2 linked regions of the Planctomyces sp. SH-PL14 genome follow. The protein of the gene in region 1 interacts with the protein of each later gene in a pairwise test. Links are inferred from orthologs where the notes say so. Each region holds a gene or a part of one and is shown in the gene's direction. Other genes may lie near its edges.

Region 1 (15,027 bases):
CCCGCGGCGGGGGGGCGTAGACGGCGCGGTTCGTCTCGGCGACGTGCTTGGGGTCCATCTTGTAGATGGCACGGTCGTAGGTGAGCAGGCCGTTGACCTCGATCTCGACGTCGGTCGTCTGGGTGTAGACCGCCGCCGCCAGACCTTCGCCGATCAGGATCGGGAGCTGGGCGATGAACTGGTCGTACTCCGCCGTCAGGGCTTCCTTGTTCTCGAAGGAGCGGTAGCCCCAGTTCCCCTTCTGGAGCCAGGTGTGCCCTTCGACCGGGAGGCCGAGGCCGCCGAACTCGCCGAGGACGGTGGCCCGCTTCTCGCTGACCGGGAACATCGACGGGCCGGGATAGTGGTGCATGTCATGCATGTCCCCTTCGCCCCGGTCGGCCCAGCCGCTGGGGCCGTCGACGACGCGCGAGGGGTCCTGCTTCTTCGTCCACTCCAGGATCTCGTTCGTCTTGAACTGGCCCCAGCCTTCGTTGAACGGGACCCACACGACGATCGACGGGTGGTTGTGGAGGGCTTTCATGATCGCCTCCCACTCGCGGCGGTAGATCGCCTCGGACTCCGCGGTCCGCTGGTGGTCCGGCTCGTTTGGGTTGATGTTGCGGTCGCCGCTGGGCATGTCCTGCCAGACGAGGAGGCCAAGCTTGTCGCACCAGTAGTACCAGCGGTCCGGCTCGACCTTCACGTGCTTGCGGGCCATGTTGAAGCCCAGTTCCTTCGTCGCCTCGATGTCGAACTTGAGGGCCTCGTCGGTCGGGGCGGTGTAGAGCCCGTCCGGCCACCATCCTTGGTCGAGCGGGCCGAACTGGAAGACCGGCTCGTTGTTGAGAAACATCCGGTTGATCCCCCGCTCGTCCTTCTGGACCGCGGTTTTGCGGAGGGCGGTGTAGCTCTGGACGGAGTCGACGAGGGCGACGGCAGGGACGTTCTTGTCCTCGCCGGGGACGTCGAGCTTGGCCGTCCAATCCTTCCCAAAGCCTCCGAGGTCCGCCTTGGGGTCTTCGACCAGTCCGACCAGGACGTCGATCAGGTGCGGGTGGTCGGGGCTCCAGAGGTGCGGTTTGAGATCCTTGGGGTCCGGCTGACCGAACTTGCCGCTGAACTTGGAGCACTCAATGACGAAGGGCTTGTCGAGCTCCATGTGCCACGACTTGGCGAAGACCCCGGAGACTCCGTTGGGGAGGCTGCGGACGAAGATCCCCGCTTTCATGCCGGGCTTGGGGTTCACGACGTCGAGCTGGACCGAGATGGCCATCTCGTCGAGGTCCGGGGTGAACTTGACGCCGCGGATGTAGGTTTCCGGGACCGGTTCGAGCCAGACGGTCTGCCAGATGCCGGAGACGGGGGTGTACCAGATCCCTTCGGGCTTGCGGACCTGTTTGCCGCGGGGCTGAGGGGCGTCGTCGCTGGGGTCGTAGACGCGGACGGCGAGGTGGTTTTCGCCTGTGCGGTTGAGGGTGGCGCCGGGGCCGTCGAGGCGGAGGGTGAAGGGGTCGAAGCCGCCGCGGTGGGGGTGGGCGTCGGGGCCGCCGACGCGCTGGCCGTTGAGGTAGACGTCGCATTCCCAGTCGACGGCGCCGAAGTGGAGCTGGATGGAGCGGTCTTTCCAGGCGTCGGTCTGGGGGAGAGTGAAGGTGCGGTGGTACCAGAGGGCCTGGTTGGGTTCGAGGCGTTTTTTGACGCCGGAGAGAGCGGACTCGATGGCGAAGGGGACGAGGATCTGGCCGTCCCATTGGGTGGGGAGGCCGGCTTTCCGGTCGGTGATGGCGTAGTCCCAGAGTCCGTTGAGGTTTTGCCAGGCGTCGCGGCGGAGTTGGGGGCGGGGGTATTCGGGGAGGACGGCGCCGGGGCGGACGTCTTTGGCCCAGCGGGTCATTAGTGGTGAGTCGGCCGGTTTCCATTCGGCCGGGAGGGGGGCGGGGAGGAGCGAGAGGAGGAGCGCGAGTGCGGCGATGATTCGCATGTCAGACCTCGATCGGAGCGAGAACGAGCTGGTCCGGGGGAAGTGGAGGGGCATCTTGGCAGATGGGGGAGTGTTCTGCCCAGCGATGGGGAGGCGGGCGCTATCGTTGTCAGCCAACCGGGTCCAGGGATCCCCTGGTCGGGAGTGCAGAGGGGCAAGGCCCCTTTGCCCGCCGGAGGCCTGGCCGTCGAGAGATGCCTGAAGGAGTGAGTGTCCAAGCGCGGACGCCGTGCCGGATGCCCCACATCAACCCGCCTTGAGTGCAGAGCAAGCGTTGTCGCGCCAGGGAGTGCTCCTCTTATTTGTGTGCCGCGCTGCGTCGTGGTTCCGCGGAGAGGAGTTCTTTCGTCCCTGACGGGACTGCGCCGGCGAACGGGACCTGAGACCCACCCTTGAAAGGGTGGGCTATTTTCGGCCGTCCCTGGCGGGACTTCCTGGCGGCGGCCGGTGTTGAAGAAGGGGGGCGGCGCTGGAGCTCATGCTTCAGGCTGCCTACCGGGTGGTCTTCGAGCGGACGACGCCAGCGGGGCACGCCGAAGCATGAACTCCAACGAGAAGATGCCTGCGATGAGAACCCGGTTTCCCTGCACAGCTCGGCCTGGAATCAGAGCGGGTTGGTGTGGGGGGCATCCGGCACGGCGTCCGCGCTTGGACAAGTGCTCCTTCAGAAAATCCCCTACGAGACGGGCCTCCGGCGGGCAAAGGGGCGTTGCCCCCTTGCATCCCCCACCAGGGGTGCCCCCCTGGACCCCGGATCTTGGAGCCGCCAGTAACGCGCGGTTTAACTGCTCGCGCTGCGATAACTCGCCAGCGCCGTGTTGAACACGCGCCTCGACAAAAACAAACCCGCCACCGCAGCCAACGGCGCCACCACCAGAATCCACCGATTCGGCTCCAACACCTTCCCCAGAAGCACCTGCGCCGGAACCGTCACCACAACCAGAATCGGAACAATGAACGAGAACCCGAACCAGATCACCTCACCCAGCGGACGCTGCCGGTAAATGTTCGACGGATACCGACCAAACACCGTGATGTAGAACCAGAACTCATACACCGTCTGGTTCCGACCCAGCCAGATCGCCGTACTCGCCAGCGCAATCATCAGGCTGTAGTAAAACGCCACCGCCACCGCCACCAGCAACAGATACAGCACCACCTGCATCAGCGTGATCGACCCCGCCGAGTAAATCACGGAATACCCCAACAGCAACGCCGCCCCCGCAATCTCCGAGATCACCCCCAGATCCACCGACTGCAGCGACACCAGAAACTGCGTGTCGATCGGCTTCAGCAGCAGGAAGTCCAGATTCCCCGTCCGCACCAGCTCGCTGAAGTTCGCGCAGTTGGGCATGAAGAAGAACTCGACCAGGGCATTGATCAACAGCCCCGTCCCCATAAACCCCATGTACTGCTCCCGCGTCCACCCCGCCACACCCGGCGTCTTCGCGTAGATGATCTCGAACAGCAGCACCTGCGACGTGATCCAGAACGCGTTCGTGAACAGCTCGATCAGAAAGTTCCCGCGGAACGACAGTTCGCGCGCAAAGGAATTCTTCAGACACGTCAGCCAGACGCGCCGGTAATTCGGGCGGAAAGGTTGTTCCTGGGGCATGGGAAACAGGATAGCCGATGGAACAGGGGCCCAGCAGGCACAAACTGCCGGACGGACCACCGACACCTGCACACCAAGTGCAGCTAAACCAGTTCCAGTCGCCGCCAGCTGCTCAAAAAGCAGGCACCGATCGCCACTGCTCAAGTTTTGGGCTGTTGGAAAATTGGCCGCTGGAAATTGCGCCGGATTGGGCTGGCGTTGCGGGGGCGTGCCGTTATCCTTTTGATAACGCAGTCAGATTGATTCATGCGGGTTGGATTGGGTCTGCCCCTTGTATTGCTTCCCGATTGCGTCAGGATGGTGCCCAGCGGTTCGAGTTTTCCGGGCGCTTTAGCCCTCAGAAATGGTTTTCTGGTCCTCGAGCCGAGTGCGGCACTCCCCGTCAAGGAAAGGGGTTGGCCATGCTGGTGTTGTCACGCAAGGCTGGTGAGCGGATCCTGATCGGCGAAGACATCGCGATCACGGTGGTCCGGATCGGTCCCAACACAGTGAAGATCGGGATCGACGCTCCGCGGGATATGAACATCGTCCGCGAGGAGCTCTGTCAGGCGATCAAGGCGGGACCGTCCGCCGAAAAGCCGGGCGCGGAACCCGCTTAACGGGCTCGGGCGATTCGAATACTCTGCGAGGTGCGCAGCCGGCGATGAAGCTGCGCCCCGACCTCGCGCATTCGGTCACCCAATATGTCTCCACTCGCCTCGCTCAACCGCCGGCAGTTTCTCTCGGCCGGCCTCGCGGCCACGCTTGCGGCTTCGCTTCGGGCCACCACGGCCGCCGCTGCTGACGGTCGTCCGCCCCGGATCCTCCTGCGGTCCAGCTGGCAGACGGTCAACATCGGCGACATCGCCCACACGCCGGGCGTGCTGCGGCTCCTGGAGGACCACCTCCCCGAGGCGGAGGTGACCCTCTGGCCCGGCAACGTCGGCAACGGGGTCGAGGCGATGCTCCGCCGGCGGTTCCCCAAGGTCCGCTTCGCGCTCGACAAGGAGACGGTGGCCCGCGCCTTCGACGAGTGCGACTTCCTCCTCCACGGCTCGGGGCCGTCGCTCGTGGGACAGAAGCAAGTCGCCGAGTGGAAGGCCAAGACCGGCAAACCGTACGGCGTCTATGGCATCACGATCGGGGCGATGACCGACGAGCTTCGCGGCCTCCTGACCGCGGCCCGGTTCGCCTTCTTCCGGGACACCGTCTCGCTCCAGTTCGCGAAGGACAACGGCGTCACCTGCCCGGTGATGGAGTTCGGTCCCGACGGAGCCTTTGCGGTCGACCTCCGGAACGACGACGCCGCCGAAAAGTTCCTGAAGGAGCACGACCTCGCGCGCGGAAAATTCCTCTGCTGCATCCCGCGGCTCCGCTACACGCCGTATTGGAAGATCCACAACCGCAAGCAGACCGAAGAGGACGTCCGCCGCTTTGCCCACAGCACGTCGCTGAAGGAACATGACCATGCCCCGCTGCGGCAGGCGATCATCGAGGTGGTCCGCAACACCGACATGAAGGTCCTCCTCTGCCCCGAGGACCAGAGCCAGATGGACGTGGCGAAGGAGATGCTTTTCGATCCGCTGCCGGAGGATGTCCGCAAGCGGGTGGTCCACCGCTCGACTTACTGGCTGACCGACGAGGCCCTCAGCACCTACGTCCGCTCGGCGGGGCTGTTCGGCCTGGAGATGCATTCTCCGATCATGTGCATCGGGAACGGCGTCCCGGCGGTCGTCTGCCGGTTCAGCGAACAGACAAGCAAGGGGTTCATGTGGCGGGATATCGGCCTGGAGGACTGGCTGTTCGATATGGATAAGGAGGACGAGGTGGCGCGGATCGTTCCGACTGTCCTTGGGATCGCGAAGGATCCGGCGCTTGCTGCGGCCCGCGTCCAGGCGGCCCGTGAGTTCGTTCAGCAGCGGCAAAAGGCGACGATGGGGACGCTTCGGCAGTCGTTGAAGATCGGCTGATCCGGGATGTTTGAATCACAGGACGAGTCAATACCCCCAACTTCACCGGCCCAATCACCGGGTCCAGGGGCACCCTGGTCAGGGGGTGCAGGGGGGAGAATCCCCCTTGCCCGCCGGAGGCTTGTCTCGTCGGACACTGTCTGAAGGAGATCGCGTCCAAGCGCGGACACCGTGCCGGATGCCCCCTCACCTAACCCGCGGGGATTGCAAAGCCAGCGGTGTGATGTGAGGGAGTCCTCATCGCTGGTACCAGAAAGGGGACATCCGTTGTGTCCCACGGTTCCTCATAGAAAATGCCTCCGGCGGCAAGGGGGCGTGGCCCCCTTGACCCCAGGCTGCCGTCGCACATTGGGTCTGAGGTGGCATAGCCGCGCCGGCAAGGACGTGGTTCGAGCCAAGGAATGCATTCCAGAGACAAAACCGAATCCGTTGCCCAACAGCGAGAACCTTCTGCCATGACCGAACACGCTCCGATGTCACCATCCGCCATGCGGCCAGACTCGACCGACCGGACCCTGACGGTCGTTCGCGCCGATGAGGCCCGCCACCCGCACGTCGCCATCGCCGGGGACACCTATACGATCCTCGTCACCGGGGCCGACACCGGCGGGCAGTACTGTCTGGTCGATATGTACGTCCCACCCGGCGGGGGGCCGCCGCCGCACCGGCACGACTTCGAGGAGATGTTCCGGATCCTCGAAGGGGAGATCGAAGTCACCTTCCGCGGCGAGAAGGCGACGCTCCGCGCCGGCGACACCGCCAACGTCCCGTCCAGCGCACCGCACACGTTCCGCAACGTCTCGGACCAACCGGCCCGCATGCTCTGCCTCTGTTCCCCCGCGGGCCTCGAAGAGTTCTTCCTCGAAACCGGGACGCCGGTCGCCAGCCGGACCGCCCCCGCGCCGCCGATGACCGCCGCGGAGCAGGAAGCGTGGATCGCCAAGGCGGTCAGCCTCTCCGCCAAGTACGGGATGGAGTTCCTCAAATCTTGACCGTCGCGGAGGACGATGCCGCCGGCGCGACGACCAGCCTCGGTCCCGGCCCTTCGTCCCCGTTCGGGTGCCCGGTGCGGTTCCTTTCGATGCTCGCCGTCTGCGGGCTGGCCGCGGTCGTGCTGCTGGGCAATGTCGCTACTGGGCAGGCGCCGGAGGTCACCCTGGAGCGGGTGATCCGGACCGAGGGGCACACGTCCGAAGTCTTCTGCGTCGCGCGGAGCGGCGACCGGAAGTGGCTCGTCAGCGGCGGATTCGATCGCACGGTCCGGCTGTGGGATGTCGCTACCGGGCGGAACACTGTCACGCTTGCCGGGCATACGCATACGGTCAACAGCGTTGCGGTCTCGCCCGATGGCCGGACGATCGCGAGTGGCAGCGGCGATGGGACCGTCCGGCTGTGGGACGTCGCGACGAAGGAGTCGACGCACGTCCTCCAGGGAAACGGGATCGGCGTGAACACCGTTGCCTTCTCGCCGGACGGAACTGTCCTGGCGGAGGGGCGCGACGACGGCACGATCCGGCTGTGGGATGTTGCCGCCGGCCGGGAGCGCTCCACGCTTTCGCGCCATGAAGAAGCGGTGTCGTGCCTCGCGTTCCGCCCCGATGGAAAGCAGCTCGCGAGCGGCGGGGACGACCATGCCGTCCTGATCTGGGATCTTGAGAAGAGCATGATCGCCCGCCGACTCGAAGGGGCGAAGAGCTTCGTGAACACGGTCGCCTGGAATCCCGACGGGACGCGCGTCGCCGCGGGGGGTGAGGACAAGGTCGTGCGGATCTGGAATGCGGCGACCGGCGAGAAGATCCGTGAACTCCCCGCGCTGCCGGACGCCGTCACGACGCTCGCATTCAGCCCGGACGGGGCACAGCTTTTCGCCGGGGGGGATCGGGGATCGCTGCGGCTGTGGGAGGTCGACTCCGGGCAGGAACGAGCCACCTCCGTCGCCGCCGCGCCGGTCCTGCGGGTCGAGTTTGATCCCGAGGGACACCCGCAGGCGGTGACGCGCCGGGATGGGATGATCTGGTTGTGGGATTTGGGGGCGAAGGCGGCGACGGCGACGTTTGAGTCGTCGTCCGCGTTTCTGAGCATCGCCTTCCACCCGGACGGGAAACGGCTGGCGAGCGGCAATGGCCGGGGGCTTGTGCAGGTCTGGGATGGGACGACGGGCGAATCGCTGCGGACGTTCAAGGAACACCACGGCCCGGTCCGTGCCGTCCAGTTCAACGGCGCCGGGATGCTGGCCAGCGCGGGCGATGACGGGATCGTGCGGACGTGGAACGTTGAGATGGGACTCGAGCGGATCGTTTTCGAAGGTCGCAACGGACCGATCCGCTGCCTGGCCTGGTGCGACGAGGGGCGGTTGCTGGCCTTCGGGATGCCGATCGGTGCCGTCCTGTTGAGCGATCCGGCCACCTCCGCACTGCGGGCCTCCCTGGTCATTCACCGCAGCCAGGTCAAAGTCCTCGCCGCGAGCCGCGACGGCATGAGTCTGGCGAGCGGGGGTGAAGACTCGCCGATCGGGCTGTACGCGATCATGCCAAAGCCTTCGACTCGCGGGAGTCTGGTGGGTCAGACGGGCCCCGTCTGGACGCTGGCCTTTGCTCCGGACGGTAAGCGGCTGGCCAGCAGCGGCGACTCGCGGACGATCCGTCTTTGGGATGTGGCGGCCGGGAAGGTTGTGATGGAGCTGACGCGGCATCAGGCGCCGGTGGAGAGTGTTGCCTTCAGTCCCGATGGGAAGTGGCTTGTCTCGGGGGCGAACGATCGGCAGGTGATCTTGTGGAATGCCGAGACGGGTGAGCCGGTGGTCCGGTTGTTGGGGCACACGGATTCGGTGACGAGTGTCGTTTGCAGTCCGGATGGGACGAGGTTGGCAAGCGCGGCGGCGGATGGCACGATCCGGCTTTGGAAGGGCCTGCCGCAAGAAAACTAGAACTCCCACCACCCCATCCGGGTCCAGGGGCACCCTGGTGGGGGATGCAAGGGGGCAACGCCCCTTTGCCCGCCGGAGGCCTGGCCGTCGAGAGATGTCTGAAGCGCGCCGTGTCCAAACGCGGACAACGTGCTGTATGCCCCTCACCAACCCGTAGGGATTGCAAGGCGAGCGAGGACCTCTCAACGCCGGGTCCACAAAGGGGACATCCGTTGTGTCCCACGGTTCCTCATGGAAGCGCCTCCGGCGGCAAGGGGGCGAGGCCCCCTTGACCCCAGCGGCCGTCGCACGTTGGGTTTGAGGTAGCCACGTCGTGCCGGCAAGGATGCGGTTTGATTCCATCGCTACGCGGACGTGGTGATCCGCTGCCGGGAACCGTAAGCTGCCCGACATTGGCGACCCCGAACGTCGCCTCCCGTCCCACTCCGCACCTTCGATGAAGCCCCCCCGCAAACCGTCCCGCCCCTCCGATCGCGGCCCCCGCCCCGACCGCGGTCCCCGCCCCGGCTTCACTCCCGGCGCCGGTCCTCGTCCCCCCAAAGGGCCCCCATCGAAGGGACCCTCCCAGGGACCGCCGGCCAAAGGAGCTTCCCAGGGGCCGCCGCCGCAAGGACCGCCACCGAAACGGCTGCCAGCCAAGGGACTGCCAGCAAAAGGGCCGGCCCGCGAACGCGACCGCCACGTCGGCGAGACCGAGGAAAAGTACCACGGCGTGCGGGCCTGCGAGGCCCTCTTCGCCCGCCGGCCCAAGGACGTCATCCGCGTCTATATTACGGAGGATCGCCGACGGCACTTCTCCGCCCTCCTCGACTACTGTGTCCAGGAGCGCAAGGGTTTTCAGGTCGTCGAAGACGACAACCTCGAACGGATCACCGGCTCGATCCACCACGAGGGGATCGCGATCCTGGCCCGCGAATACCGCCGCTGGTCGACCGGCGACATGATGCGGTGGCTGGAAGAGAAGCGGCTCTCCGGCCCGTTCCTCTACCTCGACGGCGTCCAGAACCCGCACAACCTCGGCTCCATCCTGCGGATCGCCTCCCACTTCGGAGTCAGCGCGATCCTGGGGGCCAAGGGTGACCTCCCGCCCCTCTCCCCCGCCGCGGTCCGCGTCGCCGAAGGGGGAGCGGAGTTCGTGCCGGTCTACGGCCTCACCGACCCGGTCGGGGACCTGGAGCGGCTCAAGGAGTTCGGCTTCCGGATCGTCGCGACGTCGAGCCACCACGGCGATGCGGTCTACGGCGCGCCGCTCGGCCGGCGGATCGTGGTCGTCCTGGGGAGCGAGGGGGAGGGAATGTCCCCCCCGATCGAGGCCCTGGCGGACCAGCTCCTCCAGATCCCCGGAACGGGCGTCGTCGAGAGCCTCAACGTCTCGGTCGCCTGCGGAATCCTGCTCAGCGAAGTCTGGCGGCGCTCCCACGAGCCTCCGCCGTCCGATCGCTCCCGTGGACGGCGACGGTAATCGTCCGGCCCGAAGGTCCCGTCTCCGGAATTGGCGCGAGCCGGGACCTTGGGAGGGCGAAGCTCCTGCTGAGCCGCGAACCGTCCCCGCGTCTTCGATTCCAACCGGACCGGCTGCAACCGAAGCGGAGACGGAGGTTCGGCCGTGTCGAGAGTGGAAGCCCGGCAACGTCTGCGGCTCCGCAGGAGCGTCGCCCTCCCGTGGTCCGCAACTTCGCGGGAGCTTCGCCCTCCCGTGGTGCGGCTCGGCGAGGAGTCCCTTGCGACTCGTGTCGCGGGCCTACTATCGTGCCGGGACAGCGCTTGGACCCTCTTCCTACCAAAGAGCCGCAATGCATCCCTGGCATGATGTGACCCCGGGTGAAAACCTGCCGCGTGAGTTCACGACGGTCATCGAGATCCCCATGGGCTCGAGCGTCAAGTACGAGCTCGACAAGCAGACCGGCCTGCTGAAAGTCGACCGCATCCTCTACTCCGCCGTCTACTACCCGGCGAACTACGGCTTCATCCCGCAGACCTTCGCCGAAGACGACGACCCGCTCGACGTCCTCGTTCTCTGCCAGGAGCCGGTCGCCCCGCTGACGCTGGTCCAGGCCCGTACGATCGGCCTGATGACCATGATCGACAACGACAAGAAGGACCACAAGATCCTCGCCGTCGCCACGCACGACCCCGAGTACGCCTCGTTCCGGGAAGCGAGCGAGCTTCCCTACCACCGCCTCGCCATGCTGCGGCGGTTCTTCCAGGACTACAAGCAGCTCGAAGGGAAGGCGGTCGAGGTCGACGAGATCCTGGACTCCGCCCCGAGCATTCCGATCATCGAAGACGGCCTTCAGGCGTACAGCGAACGCCGCCGCCGCGGCCTGCTGACGAAGCACTGAGAGTCGTCAGTCAATCGTCGTCAGGGGTCGGTGAGTTGAACCGCTGGCGGCGGACGGTACTTTGGATCGGACGATGCTTGCGCGTCGTCCGTTTTTTTGCCCCGATGTGAAGCCCCAGGATCCCTCCGTCGACAAGCTCTGAACTCCCTACCACCGCCCTCCCCTTCGCCCGCCTGAATTCAGCTGTTTGATCGCACGCGCTCCTGTGGTCACGCTGCCAACCTGCTGGATCTGAATATGTCGTCTCGCTCCGCTGCCGCGCCCGCACTGGCGGTTCCGTTCGCCGCATTGGCCCTCGGTCTCTTCACCGGCGCCCTCGTCCTCTCGACGGCCCCCTCTCCCGCACCGGCCCAGACGCCTCCGACTGCCGTCGCGGCGGCTCCCGCTGCTCCGGCAACGACGCCAGCTCCCGCACCCGCGGCGGCTCCGATGGCTGCGGCCCCTGCCGATCCCGCGGCGCCCCCTTCGCTCGCCGAGGAAATGAAGCGGCTGCCGCCGGTGGAGATCGCCGACGTTCAGAAGACGTTCAAGGTCCAGCACGGGTTCTCGCTGCAGCTCGTCGCGCATGAGCCGGACGTCCTCGATCCGGTCGATGCCTGCTTCGACGCTTACGGCCGGCAGTATGTGGCCGAGATGCTGGGCTATCCGTACTCGGAAGAAGTCCGCGAGATGCAGCCGATGCCGCTCGGCAAGAAGAACGCCTGCCAGGTCCGCCGGCTGGAGGACACCGATGGCGACGGGATCTTCGACAAGAGCACCGTCTACGCCGACAAGATGAGCTGGGTGGTCAGTGTCTGCTGCTACGACGACGGGGTCTTCGCCCTCGCGCCGGACAAGCTGTACTACTTCAAGGACACGAACGGCGACGGCGTCGCCGACGAGCGCAAAGAAATCATCGAGGGGTTCAGCCGTTACAACGTGCAGGGGCTGGCGAACAACATGAAGTGGGGGCTCGACAACCGGATCACCGCCAGCGGCGGGACCGCCCAGAGCAGCCTGCACATGGAGGGCAAGGACGTCGGTCCGCTGCGGGCGAGCGACTGGGCCCTCAACCCGAAGACGAACGAGCTGACCCGCGTCACCGGCGGCCAGCAGTTCGGCCACTCGTATGACGACTGGGGGAACCGGTTCGTCTGCAACAACAGCAACCACATCCAGCACATCGTCTATCCCCGCCAGGCGCTCGACCGGAAGGACTCCGGGATCACCGCCCCGCCGATCCGCTCCGTCGCCGCCGACGGCGCCGCCGCGCCGGTCTTCCGGACGAGCCCGGCCGAGCCGTGGCGCGTCGTCCGCACCCGCCGCCGGGCGGCCGATCCGGCGTTCCGCAAACGGGTCTCGGAGACCGAGCTCGTCGCAACCGGCTTCTTCACGTCGGCCACCGGCGTCACGATCTACCGCGGCGACGCCTATCCGCCGGAGTTCTTCGGCAACGCCTTTATCGGCGACGTCGGCGGAAACCTGATCCACCGCAAGACCGTCGGCGAGAACGGCGCGAGCTTCCTGGCCAAGCGGGCGGATGAGGGGGTCGAGTTCATCACCTCGACCGACACGTGGTTCCGTCCGACGAACTTCGTCAACGGGCCGGACGGGTGCCTGTACGTCCTCGACATGTACCGCGAGACGATCGAGCACCCGATCGCGATCCCGGATGACATCAAGGCGTTCCTGAACCTGGAGAGCGGCGACGACAAGGGGCGGATCTACCGGCTGACGCCGCCGGGCTGGAAGCACCGGCCGTTCCCGGTCCTGGCGACGAAGACCACCGTGGAGTTGGTTGCGAGCCTCAACTCGACGAACGGCTGGGAGCGGGAGACCGCCCAGCGGCTGCTCTGGGAACGGCAGGACAAGGCGGCCATCGAGCCCGCTCGAAAGCTGGTCCGCGAAGGGGCGACACCGCTGGGACGGCTGCACGCGCTGGCGGTTCTGGACGGTCTCGATGCGATTGACGAGGCGGACATGCTGGCCGCTCTGGCGGATCGCGATCCGCACATTCGCGAGCGGGCCGTGTGGCTCGCCGCGCCGCGACTGAAGGCGATGCCGGCCCTCGCGGGTCCGATCCTCGCACTCGCGAGCGAGGACAACGTCCGTGTCGAGTTCGCTGTCGCTTACGCCCTCGGCGAGATCGATTCGCCGGAGTCGCTCAAGGCTCTCACGGCGCTGGCGACCCGATCGGGGCTCAACTCCGACGTGCTTGAGATGCTGACGAGCTCGATCGGGACCCGGGCTCTGCCGCTTCTCGACGAACTGCTGGCGAAGGGGGACCAGGATTCTACGTGGCGGCGGCGGCTTCTGGCCCGTGCGGCGGCGACGGAGGAAGGGGTGCTGCAAATCCTTAACCGGATTGCGTCGCTCCCCGATTCCCCGGCGCGGAGCGGGATGATCGCGACCTTGGGCGGGCGGCTGGAGAGCTCGGGCAAGTCGCTGGCGGGCCTCATCGGTTCGCCGAAGCTTGCGGCTCCGGCGAAGGCGATGATCGAAACGGCGTGGACGGCTGCCGAGGGGCGGGCGACCGACTCGGCTGCTCCCTTGAAGGGACGGCTGGCTGTGATGCCGATCGTGGCGACGCTGCCGGCGGATCGGTTTGCGGGGCTGCTTGAAAAGCTGCTGTCGCCGCAGACGCCGCCGGAGCTGCAGGCCGCGGCAATCACGACGGTGGGGGGGCTCAACGCGGACCTCTCCGCGCCGCTGCTGGCGGTTTGGCCGCAGATGGGGCCGCACTTGCGGACGGTGACGATGACGACGCTGCTGAAGCGGAACGAGCGGATTACGGCGCTGCTGACCGCGGTGGGTGGCGGGGGGATTTCGCCGGGTGAGGTGGATCCGACTTCGCGGCAGACGCTGTTGTCGCATCCCAATGAGGGGATTCGGAAGCAGGCGGCGGCGGTGTTCGGGATGCCGAATCAGGACCGGCAGAAGGTGATTGAGAGTTACCGGCCGGCGCTGGAGCTGGCGGGGGATGTCGCGCGGGGGAAGCTGGCGTTTACGAAGCACTGCGTGACGTGCCACAAGGTCGGGAACGAGGGGGCCAATGTGGGTCCGCAGCTGGTTTCGGTGGTGAACAAGTCGCCTGAAGATCTGCTGATTGCGATTCTGGATCCGAACCGGGAGGCGCAGGCGATTTACCAGTCGTATACCGTGATCACGGATGCGGGGCGGGTGCTGAACGGGTTGATCGCGGCGGACACGGCGGACGCGGTGACGTTGCGGATGGCGGAGGGGAAAGAAGAGGCGATTCCTCGCGCTGAAATCGATGTGTTGAAGGCGAACGGGGTGTCGTTGATGCCGGTGGGTTTGGAGAAGACGGTGACTCCGCAGGACATTGCGGATTTGATTGCGTTGATCAAGTCGCAGGCGGCGCCCGTGCCGCAGTGAGGGAGGCGGAAGGGGTTCAGGCTGAAGGCGGAAGGTAGAGCGGCGCAACTCAGGATCATTGGCCCTCACCGGGTCCAGGGGCACCCTGGTCAGGGAGTGCAGAGGGGAGAATCCCCTTTGCCCGCCGGAGGCCTGGCCGTCGAGAGATGTCTGAAGCGCGCCGTGTCCAAACGCGGACAACGTGCTGTATGCCCCCTCACCAACCCGCGGCGCCTTCAGGGGCGAGCGGTGATCCTCAACGCCGGTTCCACAAAGGGAACGTCCGTTGTGTCCCACGGTTCCTCACAGAAGCGCCTCCGGCGGCAAGGGGTTGCCCCCTTGACCCCGGCTGCCGTCGCACGTTGGGTTTGAGCTATCCACGTTGCGCCGGCATGAACGGTGTCACGTCAGAAGACCATGACCGGCACGAGCTGGTTGTTGTGGACCCGCAGCAGCGACACCGCTTCGCCCGCATGAACCCCCACAACCTCACCGGGAGGCGCGTAGAGCAGACAGTCATGCCGCAGGCACCGCCCCATCCGCAACTGAGCCACATCGTGTGAACTCAGCATCACCTGCGGAAACCGCCCCAGAGCCTCCAGCGGCGAGCGGAGATGCGCCGCAATCACGTCCGCACTCAAATCCTCGATCGACAGCGCGTCGTCGATCCGAAAGTCCCCGATCCGCGTCCGCTCCAGGCCCACCATCAGCGCATGGGTCCCGAGAGCCAGCCCGATATCCCGCCCCAGCGACCGCATATAGGTCCCTGACCCGCACTCGACCTCCAGCCGAAACGTGGGAAAGTCGTACTCCACGCAGCGGAGCGCATGAATCTCCACATCCCGCTCCGGGACCTCCACCACCTGCCCCTTCCTCGC
Region 2 (14,875 bases), 3.1 Mb from region 1 along the record:
CTGGAGCGCCGGCTTCATGCCGGCGGGGTACCAGGGGGTCCAGCTCGAGTCGCAGGCAGATCCGATCCGAAACCTGGCTAACCCCAAGGGGATCTCGGTCGAGCAGCAGCGGGACAAACTGGCGCTCCTGACCTCGATGAACTCGGACTTCGCTCGCAAGCACCCCCAGCAGACGGAGCTGGATGCCCGGATCCGCAGTTACGAGCTGGCTTTCCGGATGCAGGCCCACGCTCCCGAGGCGGTGAACTTGGCGGAGGAGACGCCGGCGACGCAGGAGGCGTACGGCCTCAACCGGAAACAGACTGCCGCGTTTGGCAGGAACTGTCTGCTCGCCCGGCGGCTGGTCGAGCGCGGCGTGCGGTTCGTCCAGCTGTATCACGGGGCGGGGAGCAAGTGGGACGCCCACAGCGCGATCGAGAAGAACCACACCGACCGCTTCGCCGAGAGCGATCAACCGGTCGCCGCGCTGCTCAAGGACCTGAAGCAGCGGGGGCTTCTCGATGAGACCCTCGTCATCTGGGGGGGGGAGTTCGGCCGGACGCCGATGAGTGAGAAGGGGGACGGCCGCGACCACAACCCGACCGGGTTCACGATGTGGATGGCCGGTGGCGGGGTGCAGGGTGGTCAGGTGATCGGCGCGACGGACGATCTGGGCTTCCATGCTGTCGAGGACCGGCTGCATGTCCATGATCTGCACGCGACGGTGCTGCACCTGTTGGGCGTGGACAACATGGCGCTGACGTACATCCACAAGGGACGTCCGGAGCGGCCTACGCAGAACGAAGGGGGCCCTTACCGGAAGATCACTGGCCGCGCGTTGGGCTGAGGTCGGATGTCGTGGTCGGTCGGCTGATCCGGTATTTCGAACCACGTCCTTGCCGGCGCGGCTTGATAGCTCAAACCCAACGTGCGACGGCAGCCGGGGTCAAGGGGGCAACCCCTTGCCGCCGGAGGCACTTTCATGAGGAACCGTGGTAAGCAACGGACGTCCCCTTTGTGGTACCAGCGTTGAGGACTCACCGCTCGCTCTGGAATCCTCGCGGGTTGGTGAGGGGACATACGACACGGTGTCCGCGCTTGGACACACACTCCGTCCGACAATGTCGGACGAGACGGCCTCCGGCGGGCAATGGGGATTCTCCCCTCTGCACTCCCTGACCAGGGTGCCCCTGGACCCGATCAGGACCAAATGATCCTCAGTTGCGCCGCTCTACCTTACGCCTTCAGCCTGAACCCCTTCCGCCTCCCTCACAGGCCCCCTTGCATCCCCCACCAGGGGTGCCCCCTGGACCCCGACTGGCGGTTCGCGCCGGTGCTGTCGCTATGCTACGGCCGCGACTCGAATCCGTTGCCGGAGCCCATATTGAAATCGCTGCTTACCCTCATTGCGTTCACTGCCGGCGCCGCGACCTCCGCCCAAGCGGCCATCAACGCCCAGCTTGGCCGACGGTTCCTCCACCCCATGCAGGCCGCCCTGGCCTCCTTCACGATCGGCACCCTCGCGTGCCTCGTCATCTGCCTGACAATGCGTCTGGCATGGCCCAGCCTCGCCCGCCTGGCCTCCGTCCCCTGGTGGCTCTGGCTCGGCGGCTTGCTCGGAACGTGCTACGTGCTGACGAGCATCATCGTCACGCAGCGGATCGGCGTCGCGGCCATGCTCGCCCTCGTCATCGCCGGGCAGATGGCGATGTCCGTCCTGATCGATCACTACGGATGGTTCCAGGTCACACCCCGCGCCCTGACCCTTCTCAGAACGATCGGGGCCGTGATGGTCATCGGCGGCGTCGCCCTGATGATGCTGAAGACGCGGATCGACTGACCGCGCGCCTCCGCCGCCTCACCGCGCTCCTGCCGTCGCGGCACCCTTCTCCACCAGCAGACGGTCGAGCTCGCTCTTCAGTCGGGGAAGAATCTCCTCGTAGCTGTAAGCTCCCAGCTCCAGCGGCCCCTTCTTGAGATTCACGAAGTTCGGCCCGCACCACAGGCCGAGATCCGCGTCGTCGGTCTCCCCGGGGCCGTTCACCCGGCAGCCCATGACGGCGATCGTGACCGCATGGTCCTTAGCGTACGCCGCCATCTCTTTGACCTGCGCCGCCAAGTCGATGAACGCCTCGTTCTCGACTCGCGAGCAGCTCGGACAGCTGATGATGTTGAGGACGTTGAGGCCGTAGTCGACGACGCTCCGGACCCGTCCCGCCGCGATGTCGTCCAGGATCTTCCGCCCAGCGACGATCTCTTCGCTCTTGCGGGCGTTCGGCACCGTGAGCGAGACCCGGATCGTGTCCCCGATCCCGCGGCTGATGAGCTGCTCGAAAGCGATCCGGGTCTTGATGATCCCGTCCGGCGGCATCCCGGCCTCGGTCACCCCCAGGTGCAGCGGCACGTCCGGACGCTGCTCGGCAAAGCGGCGGTTGACCTCGATCACGTTCCGCGGATCGGAGTCCTTGAGCGAGACCGCGTACCGGGTGAACCCCAGCGAGTCGAGCAGTTCGCAGTGCTCGAAGGCGCTCGCTAGCATCGGGCCGATCGAATCGTCGGCGGCGAACTTTTCCTTCTTGTCCGGATCGACCGAGCCGCAGTTCACGCCGACCCGCATCGCACAGTCGTGCTCCGTCGCCACGTCAACGAGATACTTTACCTTGTCCTGCCAAGGCTTCTCGCGCTCGTGGTGGTAAAGGTGGCCGGGGTTGTAGCGGATCTTGGCGATCGACGGGGCGACCACCTCCGCCATCCGGTAGTTCTCCTGCAGGTCGACCGCCAGATTCGCCTCGATCCGCTGGGCGACCTCCCGCAGCGCGTCGGCGTCCTTGCGGCTGTCGACGGCGACCCGGATGACATCCGCCCCCGCCTCGACCAGGTCGCGGATCTGTCCGACGGTCGCCTCGATGTTCTGCGTGTGGGTGGCCGTCATGCTCTGGACGGCAATCGGGTTCCCGCCGCCGATCGTGACAGAGCCGATACGAACCGAACGGGTCGGGTTGCGGGCAATCTCTCGCGTATTCACCAAGGTCGTCCTGGGGGAGCTGAAGCAGACATCCTCTGTCCGCGGTTCATCATACGGATTCACGCTCAATTGTCCCAATCCGCACACCTTGACGTATCAACAGTCGCAAATAGGACTCTCCGAACGGAATAGCGAGACGAAACGTCCGCGGGAGGGGCGGTTTCTTTCCGCCCACGAGAATTCCGTGTTTCTCAGGACAAAATGTCGCCGAGTCCTCTTCTGCGGTGCAAAATTTCGCCCCAGGACTCTCGGGGTGTTCACGGTCAATGCAGGTGCTTCCCCGTGTCTCAAGACGGATACCACGTCTGGAACAAGACCGTCGAGCAACTCAAAGCGCTTGCGGACCCGCTCCGGATTCGACTGGTTCAAGAACTTGTTGCTGGCCCACGGACGGTGACGGAGCTCGCCATCCAGTACGAGATGGATATCGGCGGGTTGTCCCACCATCTTGGTGTTTTATTTCGCGTCGGTCTCGTTGACCGTACCCGTCAAGGTCGATTCGTCGAGTATCGCGTCGCCGTCCCGTTCGATGTGGATCGCGGTCAGGTTCTTCGGCTCAAGTTGGATCGGCTGACGGTCGAGCTCGAACTCGCCCCGGGGGCCGGCAAACCCGCCTGATTCGCTCCGTCGCTCTGCCGATGGTTCGGGCTGGCGCCCGCGGGACGGTGCGCGACCGGTCAGGATGGTATGGATGCAGCCAGATTGGCTCCGACGCTGCCGGATCCTTTTCTTGAATACGACGGTTTCCGCTGTACGGGCACGCAACTTGGAAGCAGGTCGGCCGGGCACAGCGGCGGGCTTGGATGGCACGGGGCGTGCATCCATGGGGCATCCGTGCCAGAATCGGCACCCGTGTCGGAACTTCCGTTGTCCTGCTGCGTTCGTTCATCCCGGCAGGCGGGCGTTTCGATCGGTCTCACTTCGCTCATGACATCCTGAGTCGCCCGTCCGGAGGAGCACGCCATGAAGGTTCTCATCGTCTACTACAGCACGTATGGAAACGTCTACAGGATGGCGGAACTGATCGCCGAAGGCGTTTCGCACGTCTCCGGCGCCGAGCCTGTGGTCCGCCGCGTTCCCGAGCTCATTCCCGATGCCACGATCGAAGCCCGGCCCGACATGAAGGCCGGGCGGGACATGCAGAAGCATGTTCCGCTGGTCACGGTTGAAGACTTTAAGGAGGCTGGTGCGTTCGCATTCGGAACTCCGACGCGCTTCGGCAACTGCTCGGCCCAGCTCAAGAACCGCATCGACCAGCTCACCTCGCTGTGGCTCAACGGCGAGTTCGAAGGGAAGCCGGCCGGCGTATTCGTCTCCACCGGCAGCATGCACGGGGGCCAGGAGACGACGGCGCTGACGCTGATGGCTCCGCTGCTGCACCTGGGGATGGTGATCGTTGGTCTCCCGTATTCAAACCAAGAGTTGTTCACGACGACCGGCGGGGGCTCACCCTACGGCCCAGGGCATCTGGCGGGGGGCGACAACAAGCGTGACATCGACGAGAATGAGGCGGCCCTCTGCCGGGCCTTCGGCAAGCGCCTGGCCGAAATCGGTCTGAAATTGAAGAAGTAGCGGGAACACCCGCTCTTGCCTCTGAGCCCCCATTGCCTCCCGTGCCATCCATTCTGTTCGCAGCCGGTGGTTCGGGAGGTCATGTCTCGCCGGCGCTGGCCGTGATGGAATCGCTCCAGAGACGGAATCCTCCCGTCTCGACCTCTCTGGTGACGACGGAGAAGGGGGTGGACCGCCAGCTCTCGAGCGGCGGTCTGGGTAAGGTTCTGACGATCTCCGCGGTCTCTCCCCGGGAGATCCTGCGGAAGCCGTTCCGGACGGTCCGCGCGAACTGGGGAGCCTGGACGGGGGCCCGCCGCATCTTGCGGGACGAGGCGCCGGACGTGGTCGTTGGCTGCGGCGGATACGCAAGCTTTCCGGTCTTGCTCGCCGCCCGCGCCCGCCGGATCCCGATCGTGCTGTTGGAGCAGAACGCCGTTCCCGGGCGGGTCACCCGCATTGCGGCCCGATGGTCGCGGATCGTGTGCTGCACGTTCGGGGAATCGGAGTCGTACTTCTCCGGCACCGATGTCCGCCTGACCGGGAACCCCGTTCGACGAAGCATCGCGGAGCTTCCGCCCTCGGTCGACCCGCGCCCGACGAACGGCCGTCCCGTTCTGCTCGTGTTGGGGGGGAGCCAGGGCTCACACGCGGTCAACAACGGCATGCTGGCGGTCGCCGATCACAACCCGGGCCTGCTGCGGGAGTGGGACATCGTTCACCAGACGGGTGAGACCGACCGCGAGCGTGTGGCGGAGGCCTACCGGAAGGTCGGCTGGAAGGCGGAGGTTGAAGCGTTCTTTTCCGACCTGGCGCCGCACTACGCCCGGGCAACATTGGCCGTGACGCGGGCGGGGGCGACGACCCTGGCCGAGCTGGCCTGCGTCGGCATCCCGGCGATCCTGATCCCCTACCCGCACGCCGCCGACGACCACCAGCGGGCCAACGCCCGGGTCTTTGAACGAGCGGGGGCCGGGTTTCTCGTCGACCAGGCGGACGGGCACTTCCTCGAACAGTTCGAAGCGACGCTGCACCGCGCCCTGAGCTTTACCAACCGCCTCGACCGCATGGGAGAAGCGATGCTGGGACTGGCGCGGCCTCAGGCGGCGGACGCCGTCGCCGAGGCGATCCTGTCGCTGGTCACGCAGCCAAAGTGAGGATTGAACTGGTCTCGAAGGTCAGTTCGGCCGCTGGCGAGGGGGCTTGGGACGCATCGTTCCGTGGCCGAGGGCCGTTCCCAGAGTGACGACTGGTCCCTGAGGACGCGGCGGGACGGCTCGCTGGGACGACGCCCCGCCCGTCGGGGCCACGGGCGGCTGCTGGGGAGCCGGTTGGGCGACGGGAACTTGGCGGGCGACCGGAGCCTGTTGGACCGGCGGAGCGGGGGCCGTGAAGAGCGGCGGAGGAGAAACGGGAGCGGCCGCGGGGGCAGGGGCCGGAGCGGGCGTACCGTAGTGGTTGGCTGGCAGTGGAGGCGGAACGGGGGCGGTGAAGAGGGGAGGCGGCGGCGGGGCCGGAGTGGGGGCCGGGGCCGCGGGGGGGACGAAGTTGACGAGGGCACTGCGGCGGGTCGGCACGGGGATCTGCAGGACGTCGGCGTAGGAGCGGGCGTGCTGGAGGGCGGTCGCCTGGACGGCGGCCATGCGGGCCGGGCTGTCGTGCGAGGCGCCGGCTCCGGGGGTCTGCATTTCGTCGGCGACCATCCGGAGGAAGTCGCCCGTGTGGTCAAAGCGGGCCTGGGACGCTCTTCGTCCCCCTTTCAGGAACGCCGTCTTGGCGGTGCCGGAGCGGGGAACTCCGCTCCATTCGACTGCGCTGGCGTCGAGTTCTTCGAACCATTTCTCCGCCACCAGCATCGCCAGGACCGCGAAGGAGATGAACAGCAGAGTGAAGAGCAGCAGGACGACGATCACCTGGCCGGGCTGATCCCACCCCAGCCAGTTGCAGAGTGCGTACGCGATGGCCGTCGCGAAGCCGCACAGCCAGATGAAGGACCGGGTGTGGCGGTCAATGAATTCGGTCGGGTGGGCCATGGTTCCATCCTTGGACAGGCAAGCAACCGGAACTCTAACGCGGACCGGAAAATCGAGGCAACAGGAGCTGTTTCGAGCCCGCCGGCGTGCCCGGGCCTCATTTCACAATTTTCACACACTCGCCACTCAGAGAAGACGACGTGGGAGCGAACAATGACAGGAGACGGGACGAAGATTCGCCCTGGATTCCGCACCGGCGGCCGATTGATCCCCTGCGCGCGGTTTCCTAGCTTTTCGGCCCCGGTCCGTCCTCGTGAAGCAGGTTTTGAACGTGTCGAAGTTGCGCAAGCAGACCTATGGGCCCCTTTCCTGCACCGTCGTCGACGGGACGCCGGGGACGCCGCCGGACCGGCTCGTCGTTCTCTGTCACGGATTCGGAGCCGGGGGGGACGACCTGGTGTCGCTCGCTCCGGAATTGATTCAGCGGTTCCCCGGTGAGCTGGCGTCGACGCGGTTTGTCTTTCCGGCCGCGCCGATGGACCTTCGGGAGTATGGGATTCCTGGGGGCCGGGCGTGGTGGCCGATCGACATGGTCCGTCTGCAGCAGGCGGCCGCCGCCGGGCGGCTGCGCGACCTCCGGTATGAGCATCCGCCCCGCCTTCCTGAAGTCCGGCAGGCGTTCTCGACGGCGCTGGAGGCGATGCTGGCCGATGCCGGCCTGGGGATGGACAAGACCGTGATCGGCGGGTTCTCGCAGGGGGCGATGGTGACGACGGATGCCATGCTCCACCTGGAAGTCCGGCCGGCGGGGCTGATTGTCTTCTCGGGGACGCTCCTGAGCGAAGAGGACTGGCGGGCGACCGCCGAGAAACAGGGGCTCCAGGGACTGCGGGTCGTGCAGTCCCATGGACGTCAGGATCCGGTCCTGCCGTTTTCGCTCGCCGAGGAGCTTCGGGCGATGCTCACCTCGTTCGGCGCGGAGGTCGACTGGAACCCGTTCGACGGTCCGCACACGATCAGCGGCCCGGCGCTGATGGCGGCGGGACGGCTGATCACTTCGATCTGAATCCCGGCTGTCTCGTTCCCTACTGCGGCAGCGTGAGCGACCAGAAGCACGGGATCAGGATCACGGTCAGAATCCAGCAGATCAGATCCAGCGGGATGCCGATCTTGAGGTAGTCGGAGAACTTGTACCCGCCCGGGTTCAGGACCATCAGGTTCGTCTGGTATCCGATCGGCGTCGCGAAGCCGTAGGACGAGGTGACCGCGACTGCGATCAGGAGCGGCCGGGGATCGAGTCCCGTGGCGCGGGCCGTGGCGATGGCGAGTGTCCCCATCAGGGCGGCACAGGCGTTATTGCTCAGCAGCTCCGTCAGCAGTCCCGTCAGCAGGACGATCGCGGCCAGGATCGCCAGCGGACCGTAGGGCTGCACGATTGTCAGCAGTTGGCCCGCGAGCCACTCGGCGGCGCCGCTGGAGTCGAGGGCGCGGCTCACTCCGAGGGCCGAGGCGACGAGGACCAGGACCGAGAGGTCCATCGATCGCATCGCCTCGCGGCTGGAGACGCATCCGCTGAAAATCGAGAGGGCCGCGGCGGCCATGGCGACGATCGCCGCGAGCTCGGGCTCGAACGACATCCCGATGATCACGAAGGCCAGGATCGCGAGGGCCCGCCAGGCGCGGTGGTGGACGATGGGAGCGGAGTCGTCGAGGCCGGAGACGAGGATGAAGTCCCGTGAGTTCCGCCATCGCCGGGCGAAGTCGGCGCCGGCGTCGACGAGGAGCGTGTCCCCCGACTCCAGGACGATCTTGCCGATCTTCTCCGAGAGCTTCTGTCCGCTGCGGTGGACGGCGATGATCGAGGCCTGATAGCGGGACCGGAAGTCAGCCGCTTTGACGCTCATGCCGACAAGCGGCGAACTCTGCGAGATGACCACTTCGGCGAGCTGATGGCCTGTCCGGGGGGCGGGCTTGGGTGTCGAGTCGGAGGGAGCGGCCCCCTCGGTCGCGGTGCCGGCGGCGGAGGTCGGCTCGATCTCGTGGTGCTCGACCGGATCGAGGCCGCGGATCTTCTGGACGTCGACGATCGTGCCGATGACGCCGGAGAAATAGAGAAGGTCGTTCGCCTGGACTTTCTCGCTGGGGGCGACGGGCGAGAGCAGCTCACCGGCCCGTTCGATCTGATAGAGGTAGAGGCCGGGGAGGTCGCGGAGGCCGGCCGCGCGGATCGTCTGGCCGACCCACGGGCAGTCTCCGCGGACGATCAGCTCCGCGGTGTACTCGCGGGGATGGGACTCGACGTACTCGAGGAGGTCCTTGCGGTCGGGAAGCAGCTTCTGGCCGACGGTAATCAGGAACGCCAGGCCGATGATCGTGACCGGGATGCCGACGGGGGAAAGTTCGAACATCGTCATCCCGCCGAGTCCCTGCTCGCGGAGCGTGCCGTCGACGACGAGGTTCGTGCTCGTGCCGATCAAGGTGCAGGTCCCGCCGAGGATCGAGGCGTAGGAGAGGGGGATGAGGAGCTTGGACGGGGAGGTCCGCATCTTCTTGGCGACGCTGATGAAGATCGGCAGGAAGAAGGCGACGATCGTCGTGTTGTTGAGGAACGCCGACATCGTGGCGATGGGCGTGATCAGTCGGAACAGCGGGGTGCCGGACTGGGTCCGGCCGAGCAGGTAGTGGCTGAGCGTCTCCATCCCGCCCGTTCCCTGGAGTCCCGCCCCGACGATGAACAGGGCCGCGATCGTCAGGATCGCGGGGTTGGCGAAGCCGAGGAGCGCCTGGTCGAGGGAGACGACGCCGAAGGCTACCAGGATCAGGAGCGCGGAGAGCATGATGACCTCCGCACCGAACCGTTCCTGGAGCAGGCCGAGGATGACGCCGACGAGGACGACGCAGGTCAGGACGAGATGCAGCGTGTTCCGCGTTGTGATCTCGACGCGGACCCGCTCCAGCGCGGCCCGGCCTTCGGGGGTCTTGAGCGATTCGGTGGCCGGGAGATGCGCGAGGGTCTTGCGGTCCCGCTTGCGGAGGACGTCTTCCGCGGCGGTGCGGATTTCGGGCTGCGGGTCGTCGAGCCGGGCGACGAGCTGGTTGAGTTCGATCCGGTTGCGGATTCGTTCGACGCGCGTCCGGACCGTCGGTTCGGTCACGACGGCGGTCGGGGGGAGGACTTCCAGGGCGTGCGGACCGGCGGCGATCAGCGTCTTTTCCGCGTCCCGCTGCGTCTGGATGTCGTCGGCCATCAGGCTGTCGACGGCCGCGGCGAGCGCCCCTTTGTTCTCGGTCGCTGCGGCCGCATTCGCCGCGGGGGCCGGTTCTGCGGCGTGGGCTGCGGTCGTCGAGAACGTCGTCCCGGTCCAGATGGCCAGCGCCAGGGCGGCGCGGAGGGCCAGCAGTCGATAGAGCATGAAACCTGATTCCGTCGTCGGTGATCAGTGGAACGGGAAGGGCTGGCGGGACCGGAAGCCCGGGATCGTCACGTTCGTCCCCGTTCGCTGCTCGTGCAGTCGGCGGGAACGACGATCCACCGGCGTGGAGTTTATGGGGGAAATCCCGATCGGAAAGGATCCCGACCGAACCGATTCGCTAAATGCCGTCCCCGGCGGTGAAGACTTCCTCGCGGCGGACCGGCTCACCGCGCAGGACGGAGGCGAGGGTGGCCTTGTCCATGAGCTGCGTGGTGAAGTTGCGGATATCGAGGAGGACGCGGCGGAAGCGGCAGAACGGCTCCTGCGAGCAGGGCTCATAGTCGCTGGAGGAGACGCAGCCGATGGGGGCCAGGATTCCGTCGAAGAAGCGGACGACCTGTCCCATGCTGAGCCGGTCGGGGGCGACGGCGAGTTCGAAGCCGCCGATGCGTCCCGGGATGCTGCGGACCCAGCCCTGGCTTTTGAGTTCGAGCATGATCTGCTCGAGGAACTTCTTGGGGACGTCGTTCTTTGTCGCGATTTCGCGGATCGAGATGGGACCTTCCCCGTAGCGACTTGCGAGCGCGAAGAGCGCTCGCAGGGCATAGTCGGAACGTCGGGAAAGTCGCATGGCGTGGCCATCCTCGGTCGAAGTCGGAACTTTGAAAATACACCATCCAGGTCGGAATTCGAAGCCCGGCGAGCGTCCCGCTGTCTCGAACCACGTCCTTGCCGGCGCGACTGTGCCAGCTCAAACCCGATGTGCGACGGCCGCTGGGGTCAAGGGGGTCTCACCCCCTTGCCGCCGGAGGCGCTTTTTATGAGGAACATTGGGACACGACGGGTGTCCCCTTTGTAGAAGAAAGATTCTTTCGTCCCTGACGGGACTGCTGGTCCGGAGCCACACTGCGAACCCACCATTGAAATGGTGGGCTATTTTCGGCCGTCCCTGGCGGGACTTCCTGGGGCCTGTTGTGGTTCGGTTGCCGGTTCGCGAGCCACGCGGGTTGGTGAGGGGGCATACGGCACGTTGTCCGCGCTTGGACACGCGCTCCTTCAGACATCTCTCGACGGCCAGGCCTCCGGCGGGCAAGAGGGCGTTGCCCCCTTGCATCCCCCACCAGGGTGCCCCTGGACCCGGTTGAATTCTGTCATGGATCGTCCGCCCTTTGGTCCGCGAGGCCGTGAGTGTCCGTCCACGCCACCGCTCACTAGACTCGGCCAGGAATTCTCTCCGCTGCCATCTGGAGCCTGCGCCCGCCATGCGAACCGTCCTCTTCGCCTCCGCCCTCGGTCTTGCTTTCGCGGGATGTGCGCCGGCCCCCGCCCCCGCTCCCTCGGACAGCGCCTCGCCGGCGGCCAAAGAGGCTGCTCCCCCGGCGGCCGAGAAGACCACTCCCCCAGAAGCCCCGGCCGATCCCATGACGGCGGCCGTCGCCGCCAAGCCCGCCGCGGCGCCTGCGCCGCTGACGCCCCCTTCGACCGCGGAGTGCATCCCCTACGTCAATCCGCTCACCGCCGAAGAGATCGAGGCGGGCTGGCTGAGCCTGTTCGACGGACACACCCTCTTCGGCTGGGCCTCCAACCAGTCGGAAGTGAACTGGTCGGTGAAGGACGGGACGATCACCGCCGACTCCGGGCCGATCGGACTGCTCAATACCACCGTCCCGTTCGCGGACTTCGAATTCCGGTGCGAGTTCCGGACCGCCGAGGGGGCCAACAGCGGTGTCTTCCTGCGGACGACTGCCGATCCGAAGGACCTCAAGGCGGACTGCTACGAACTGAACATTGCCGACGAGCAGCCGGAAGGGTTTCTGACGGGCTCGATCGTCGGCTGGAAGAAGACCGACGAGCCGATCAAGGGCTCGGGGGACTGGCGGAAGTTCTCCGTTACCGCCGAGGGGAACCGCGTTCGGGTGCAGCTCGACGGCAAGGAGATCATGGACTTCACGGACGAGTCCGCCGCGCGGAAGTCGGGGCTGCTGGGGCTGCAGAAGAACAAGGGGAAGGTGGAGTTCCGGAACCTCGCGGTCAAGCCGCTCGGTATGGAGAAGCTGTTCAACGGAAAGGACACGGCGGGGTGGACGCTGGTGCCGGGGAGCAAGTCGAAGTTTGACATCGTCGATGGGGCGATTCATTGCCATGACGGTCCCGGGTTTCTGGAGACGGAGCGGGAGTTCGGGAACTTTGTTGCGCGGGTTGATGCCCAGACGCACGCGGCGGATCTCAACAGCGGGTATTTCTTCCGCGCGATGAAGGGGACGGAGAAGGACCCGTCGAACGGGTATGAGGTGCAGGTCCACAACGGGATTGAGAATGGGGATCCGTGCCGGGCGTCGAATGCGGGGACGGGGGCGATCTTCCGGCGTGTTTCGGCCCGGCGGGTGATTCCGAAGGACAAGGAGTGGTGTACGACGACGCTGGTGGCGAATGGCAACCGGATGGCGGTGTGGGTGAACGGGTATGCGGTGGTGGATTGGGAGGACACGCGGAAGCCGGATGAGAATCCGCGGAAGGGACAGCGGACGAAGGCGGGGCATATCAGTCTGCAGGGTCATGATCCGACGACGGATGTGTCGTTCCGGAATATTCAGGTCGTGGAACTGCCGTAGATGATGAATTCCCTCACCGGGTCCAGGGGCACCCTGGTCAGGGGGTGCAGGGGGCAGAATGCCTCTTGCCCGCCGGAGGCCTGGCCGTCGAGAGATATCTGAAGGAGAGCGTGTCCAAACGCGGACACCGTGCCGTATGCCCCCTCACCAACCCGCTGCGATTCCAAAGCGAGTGGTGTGATGTGAGGGAGTCCTCAACGCCAGTACCACAAAGGGGACATCCGTTGTGTACCACGGTTCCTCACCAGAGTGCCTCCGGCGGCAAGGGGTCACCCCCTTGACCCCGGCTGCCGTGGCACGTTGGGTTTGAGCTAACGCGCCGTCCTCGGCATGGACGCGGTTCACATCGCAACTTGTGCGGCCGCCGCATTTTGACTTCCCTTCCCCAGTGCCTTCCACGAAACTCGGTTGGTCCTCAAAGGACAAATCTGCGTTAGATGGGCAGACGGCTGGGGAGACTCCGGATGAGCATCACGATGAACATGTTGGCACAAGTCGGAAACGGCGGAGGCGGCAACGGCCAGGGGCCACTCTTCTGGGGCATCGTCGGGATCGTCGTCCTCGCCCTCTTCGTCTTCCTCATGGTCCTGGCCCGCTACTTCGGCCTGTGGATCCAGTCGAAAATGTCCCGGGCGGGAATCTCCCTCCCGAACCTCGTCATGATGTCGATCCGCAAGGTGAACCCGAGCGTGATCGTCCGCACCAAGATCATGGCGGTCCAGGCGGGACTCACCGAGCAATACCCGATCTCCACCCAGGCCCTCGAAGCCCACTACCTCGCGGGCGGCAACGTCCAGAACGTCATCCGGGCCCTCGTCGCCGCCCACAAGGCCGGGATCGACATGGACTGGCAGGTCGCCCAGGCGATCGACCTCGCCGGCCGCGACGTCCTCGAGGCGGTCAGGACGAGCGTGTATCCCAAGGTCATCGAGTGTCCCGATCCGCGGAAGACCGCCGGGACTCTCGACTCCGTCGCCGCCGACGGCATCCAGCTCAAGGCCCGCGCCCGCGTCACCGTGCGGACCAACATCAAGCAGCTCATCGGGGGAGCGACCGAAGAGACGATCGTCGCCCGCGTCGGCCAGGGGATCGTCCAGGCGATCGGCTCGACGAGCTCCTACAAGCTCGTCCTCGAGAACCCGGAACTGATCTCGCAGACGGTGCTGAACCAGGGACTCGAGGCCCAGACCTCCTTCGAGATCGTCTCGATCGATATCGCCGACATCGACGTCGGCGACAACATCGGCGCCCGGCTCCAGGCGGACCAGGCCGAGGCGGACATGCGGGTCGCCCAGGCCCGCGCCGAGCAGCGGCGGGCCGAGATGGCGGCGCGGGAAGTCGAGATGGTCGCCAAGACCCAGGAAAACCGCGCCGAGGTGGTCCTGGCGGAGGCCGCCATTCCCAAGGCGGTCGCCGAGGCGTTCCGGGACGGTTCGCTCGGTCTCCTGGACTACTATGAGATCAAGAACCTCCAGGCAGACACGTCGATGCGGAGCTCGATCGCCGGCGTGAAGGCGGAGGGGAATTCCGCCTCGGCGTAGCACGTTGTTGAAGAATGGATTTCGAAAGTGTCCTGCCGACACCAGCCCGAAGCGCGAGCGAGGGAATTCACGCCATGTCCCTCGCTGGCGCTTCGGGCTAGTGTGGGAGCGTAGTGCCGTCCGCTCCGCGTTTCGTTCCGTCCCGGCTGTGGGAGATCTCCCGTGACTGTCCCTGCGATCCTGGCCGCCGGCGTCGATCCGGGCGCGATCATCGCCATCATCTTCGGGCTGATCTCGTTCATCGGCTGGATCGTCAATCAGGTCAACTCGGCCCAGAAGGCTCCTCCGCCTCCCCGCAAGCGGGCGCCGCGCGACCGGAGCATCCAGGACGAGATCGACAAGTTCCTGTCGGAGCGGGAAACCCCGCCGGCCGCCGAGCAGCGCAATCGCGAGACGCCGATTCCCCGGAAGGCGCCGGAGCCCCGGCCGCAGCCCCCCCGCAAGGCCCCTGCACCGGCTCAGACGACTCGTCCGCTCCAGCAGCAGAAGCCGCGGCCCAAGGCGAACGGGAACGGGAACGGCGGCAATCGCCCGCAGCCCAAGAGCCCCCAGCCCGGCCGGACCGTTGCCGACGCACCCGCCGCCCCGATTTCCAATCGCGGACCGGCGCTCGGAGCGCAGGTGACGCAGCACCTGGCGGAGGCGATGGCGCCGCGGATTGGCCAGGCGGTGCAGCAGGACCTGCCCCATGCGGTCCAGCAGTCGGTCGATCGGCACCTGGGGAAGACCCGGACCATCAGCGGCCGTCCGGGAGGCGAGGCGGGCGGCGGCTCCGCCGCGC

The links.
Region 2: the proteins of VT03_RS20645 (region 1) and murG interact in binary tests that used the Escherichia coli proteins (3 or more experiments, as listed by UniProt). The link is inferred for Planctomyces sp. SH-PL14 from one-to-one orthologs.

Annotation. Positions count from the first base shown.
Region 1 is NZ_CP011270.1:5,426,784-5,441,810, reverse strand. Bases 8,099-11,040 are described here. They hold VT03_RS20645 (TrmH family RNA methyltransferase), read left to right. Parts: upstream 8,099-9,165; coding sequence 9,166-9,915; downstream 9,916-11,040. Other genes in these bases: VT03_RS20635 (PVC-type heme-binding CxxCH protein), read left to right, coding at 11,033-11,040; VT03_RS20640 (inorganic diphosphatase), read left to right, coding at 10,247-10,795; VT03_RS20650 (WD40 repeat domain-containing protein), read left to right, coding at 8,099-8,453. Also shown: VT03_RS20675 (glycoside hydrolase family 2 protein), read right to left, coding at 1-1,963; VT03_RS20670 (ABC transporter permease), read right to left, coding at 2,745-3,578; carbon storage regulator CsrA, read left to right, coding at 3,980-4,177; VT03_RS20660 (polysaccharide pyruvyl transferase family protein), read left to right, coding at 4,262-5,527; VT03_RS20655 (cupin domain-containing protein), read left to right, coding at 5,983-6,519; more of VT03_RS20650, read left to right, coding at 6,516-8,098; more of VT03_RS20635, read left to right, coding at 11,041-14,170; tRNA pseudouridine(55) synthase TruB, read right to left, coding at 14,557-15,027.
Region 2 is NZ_CP011270.1:2,369,667-2,384,541, forward strand. The notes cover bases 3,875-6,664. They hold murG (undecaprenyldiphospho-muramoylpentapeptide beta-N-acetylglucosaminyltransferase), read left to right. Parts: upstream 3,875-4,617; coding sequence 4,618-5,712; downstream 5,713-6,664. Other genes in these bases: wrbA (NAD(P)H:quinone oxidoreductase), read left to right, coding at 3,968-4,576; VT03_RS35065 (hypothetical protein), read right to left, coding at 5,734-6,588. Outside these bases: VT03_RS09250 (DUF1501 domain-containing protein), read left to right, coding at 1-826; VT03_RS09255 (DMT family transporter), read left to right, coding at 1,364-1,819; ispG ((E)-4-hydroxy-3-methylbut-2-enyl-diphosphate synthase), read right to left, coding at 1,838-3,004; VT03_RS09265 (ArsR/SmtB family transcription factor), read left to right, coding at 3,287-3,622; VT03_RS09285 (alpha/beta hydrolase), read left to right, coding at 6,860-7,594; VT03_RS09290 (SLC13 family permease), read right to left, coding at 7,614-9,941; VT03_RS09295 (RrF2 family transcriptional regulator), read right to left, coding at 10,120-10,572; VT03_RS09300 (DUF1080 domain-containing protein), read left to right, coding at 11,204-12,553; flotillin-like protein FloA, read left to right, coding at 13,036-14,094; VT03_RS09310 (hypothetical protein), read left to right, coding at 14,257-14,875. UniProt on the Escherichia coli protein: Cell wall formation. Catalyzes the transfer of a GlcNAc subunit on undecaprenyl-pyrophosphoryl-MurNAc-pentapeptide (lipid intermediate I) to form undecaprenyl-pyrophosphoryl-MurNAc-(pentapeptide)GlcNAc (lipid intermediate II).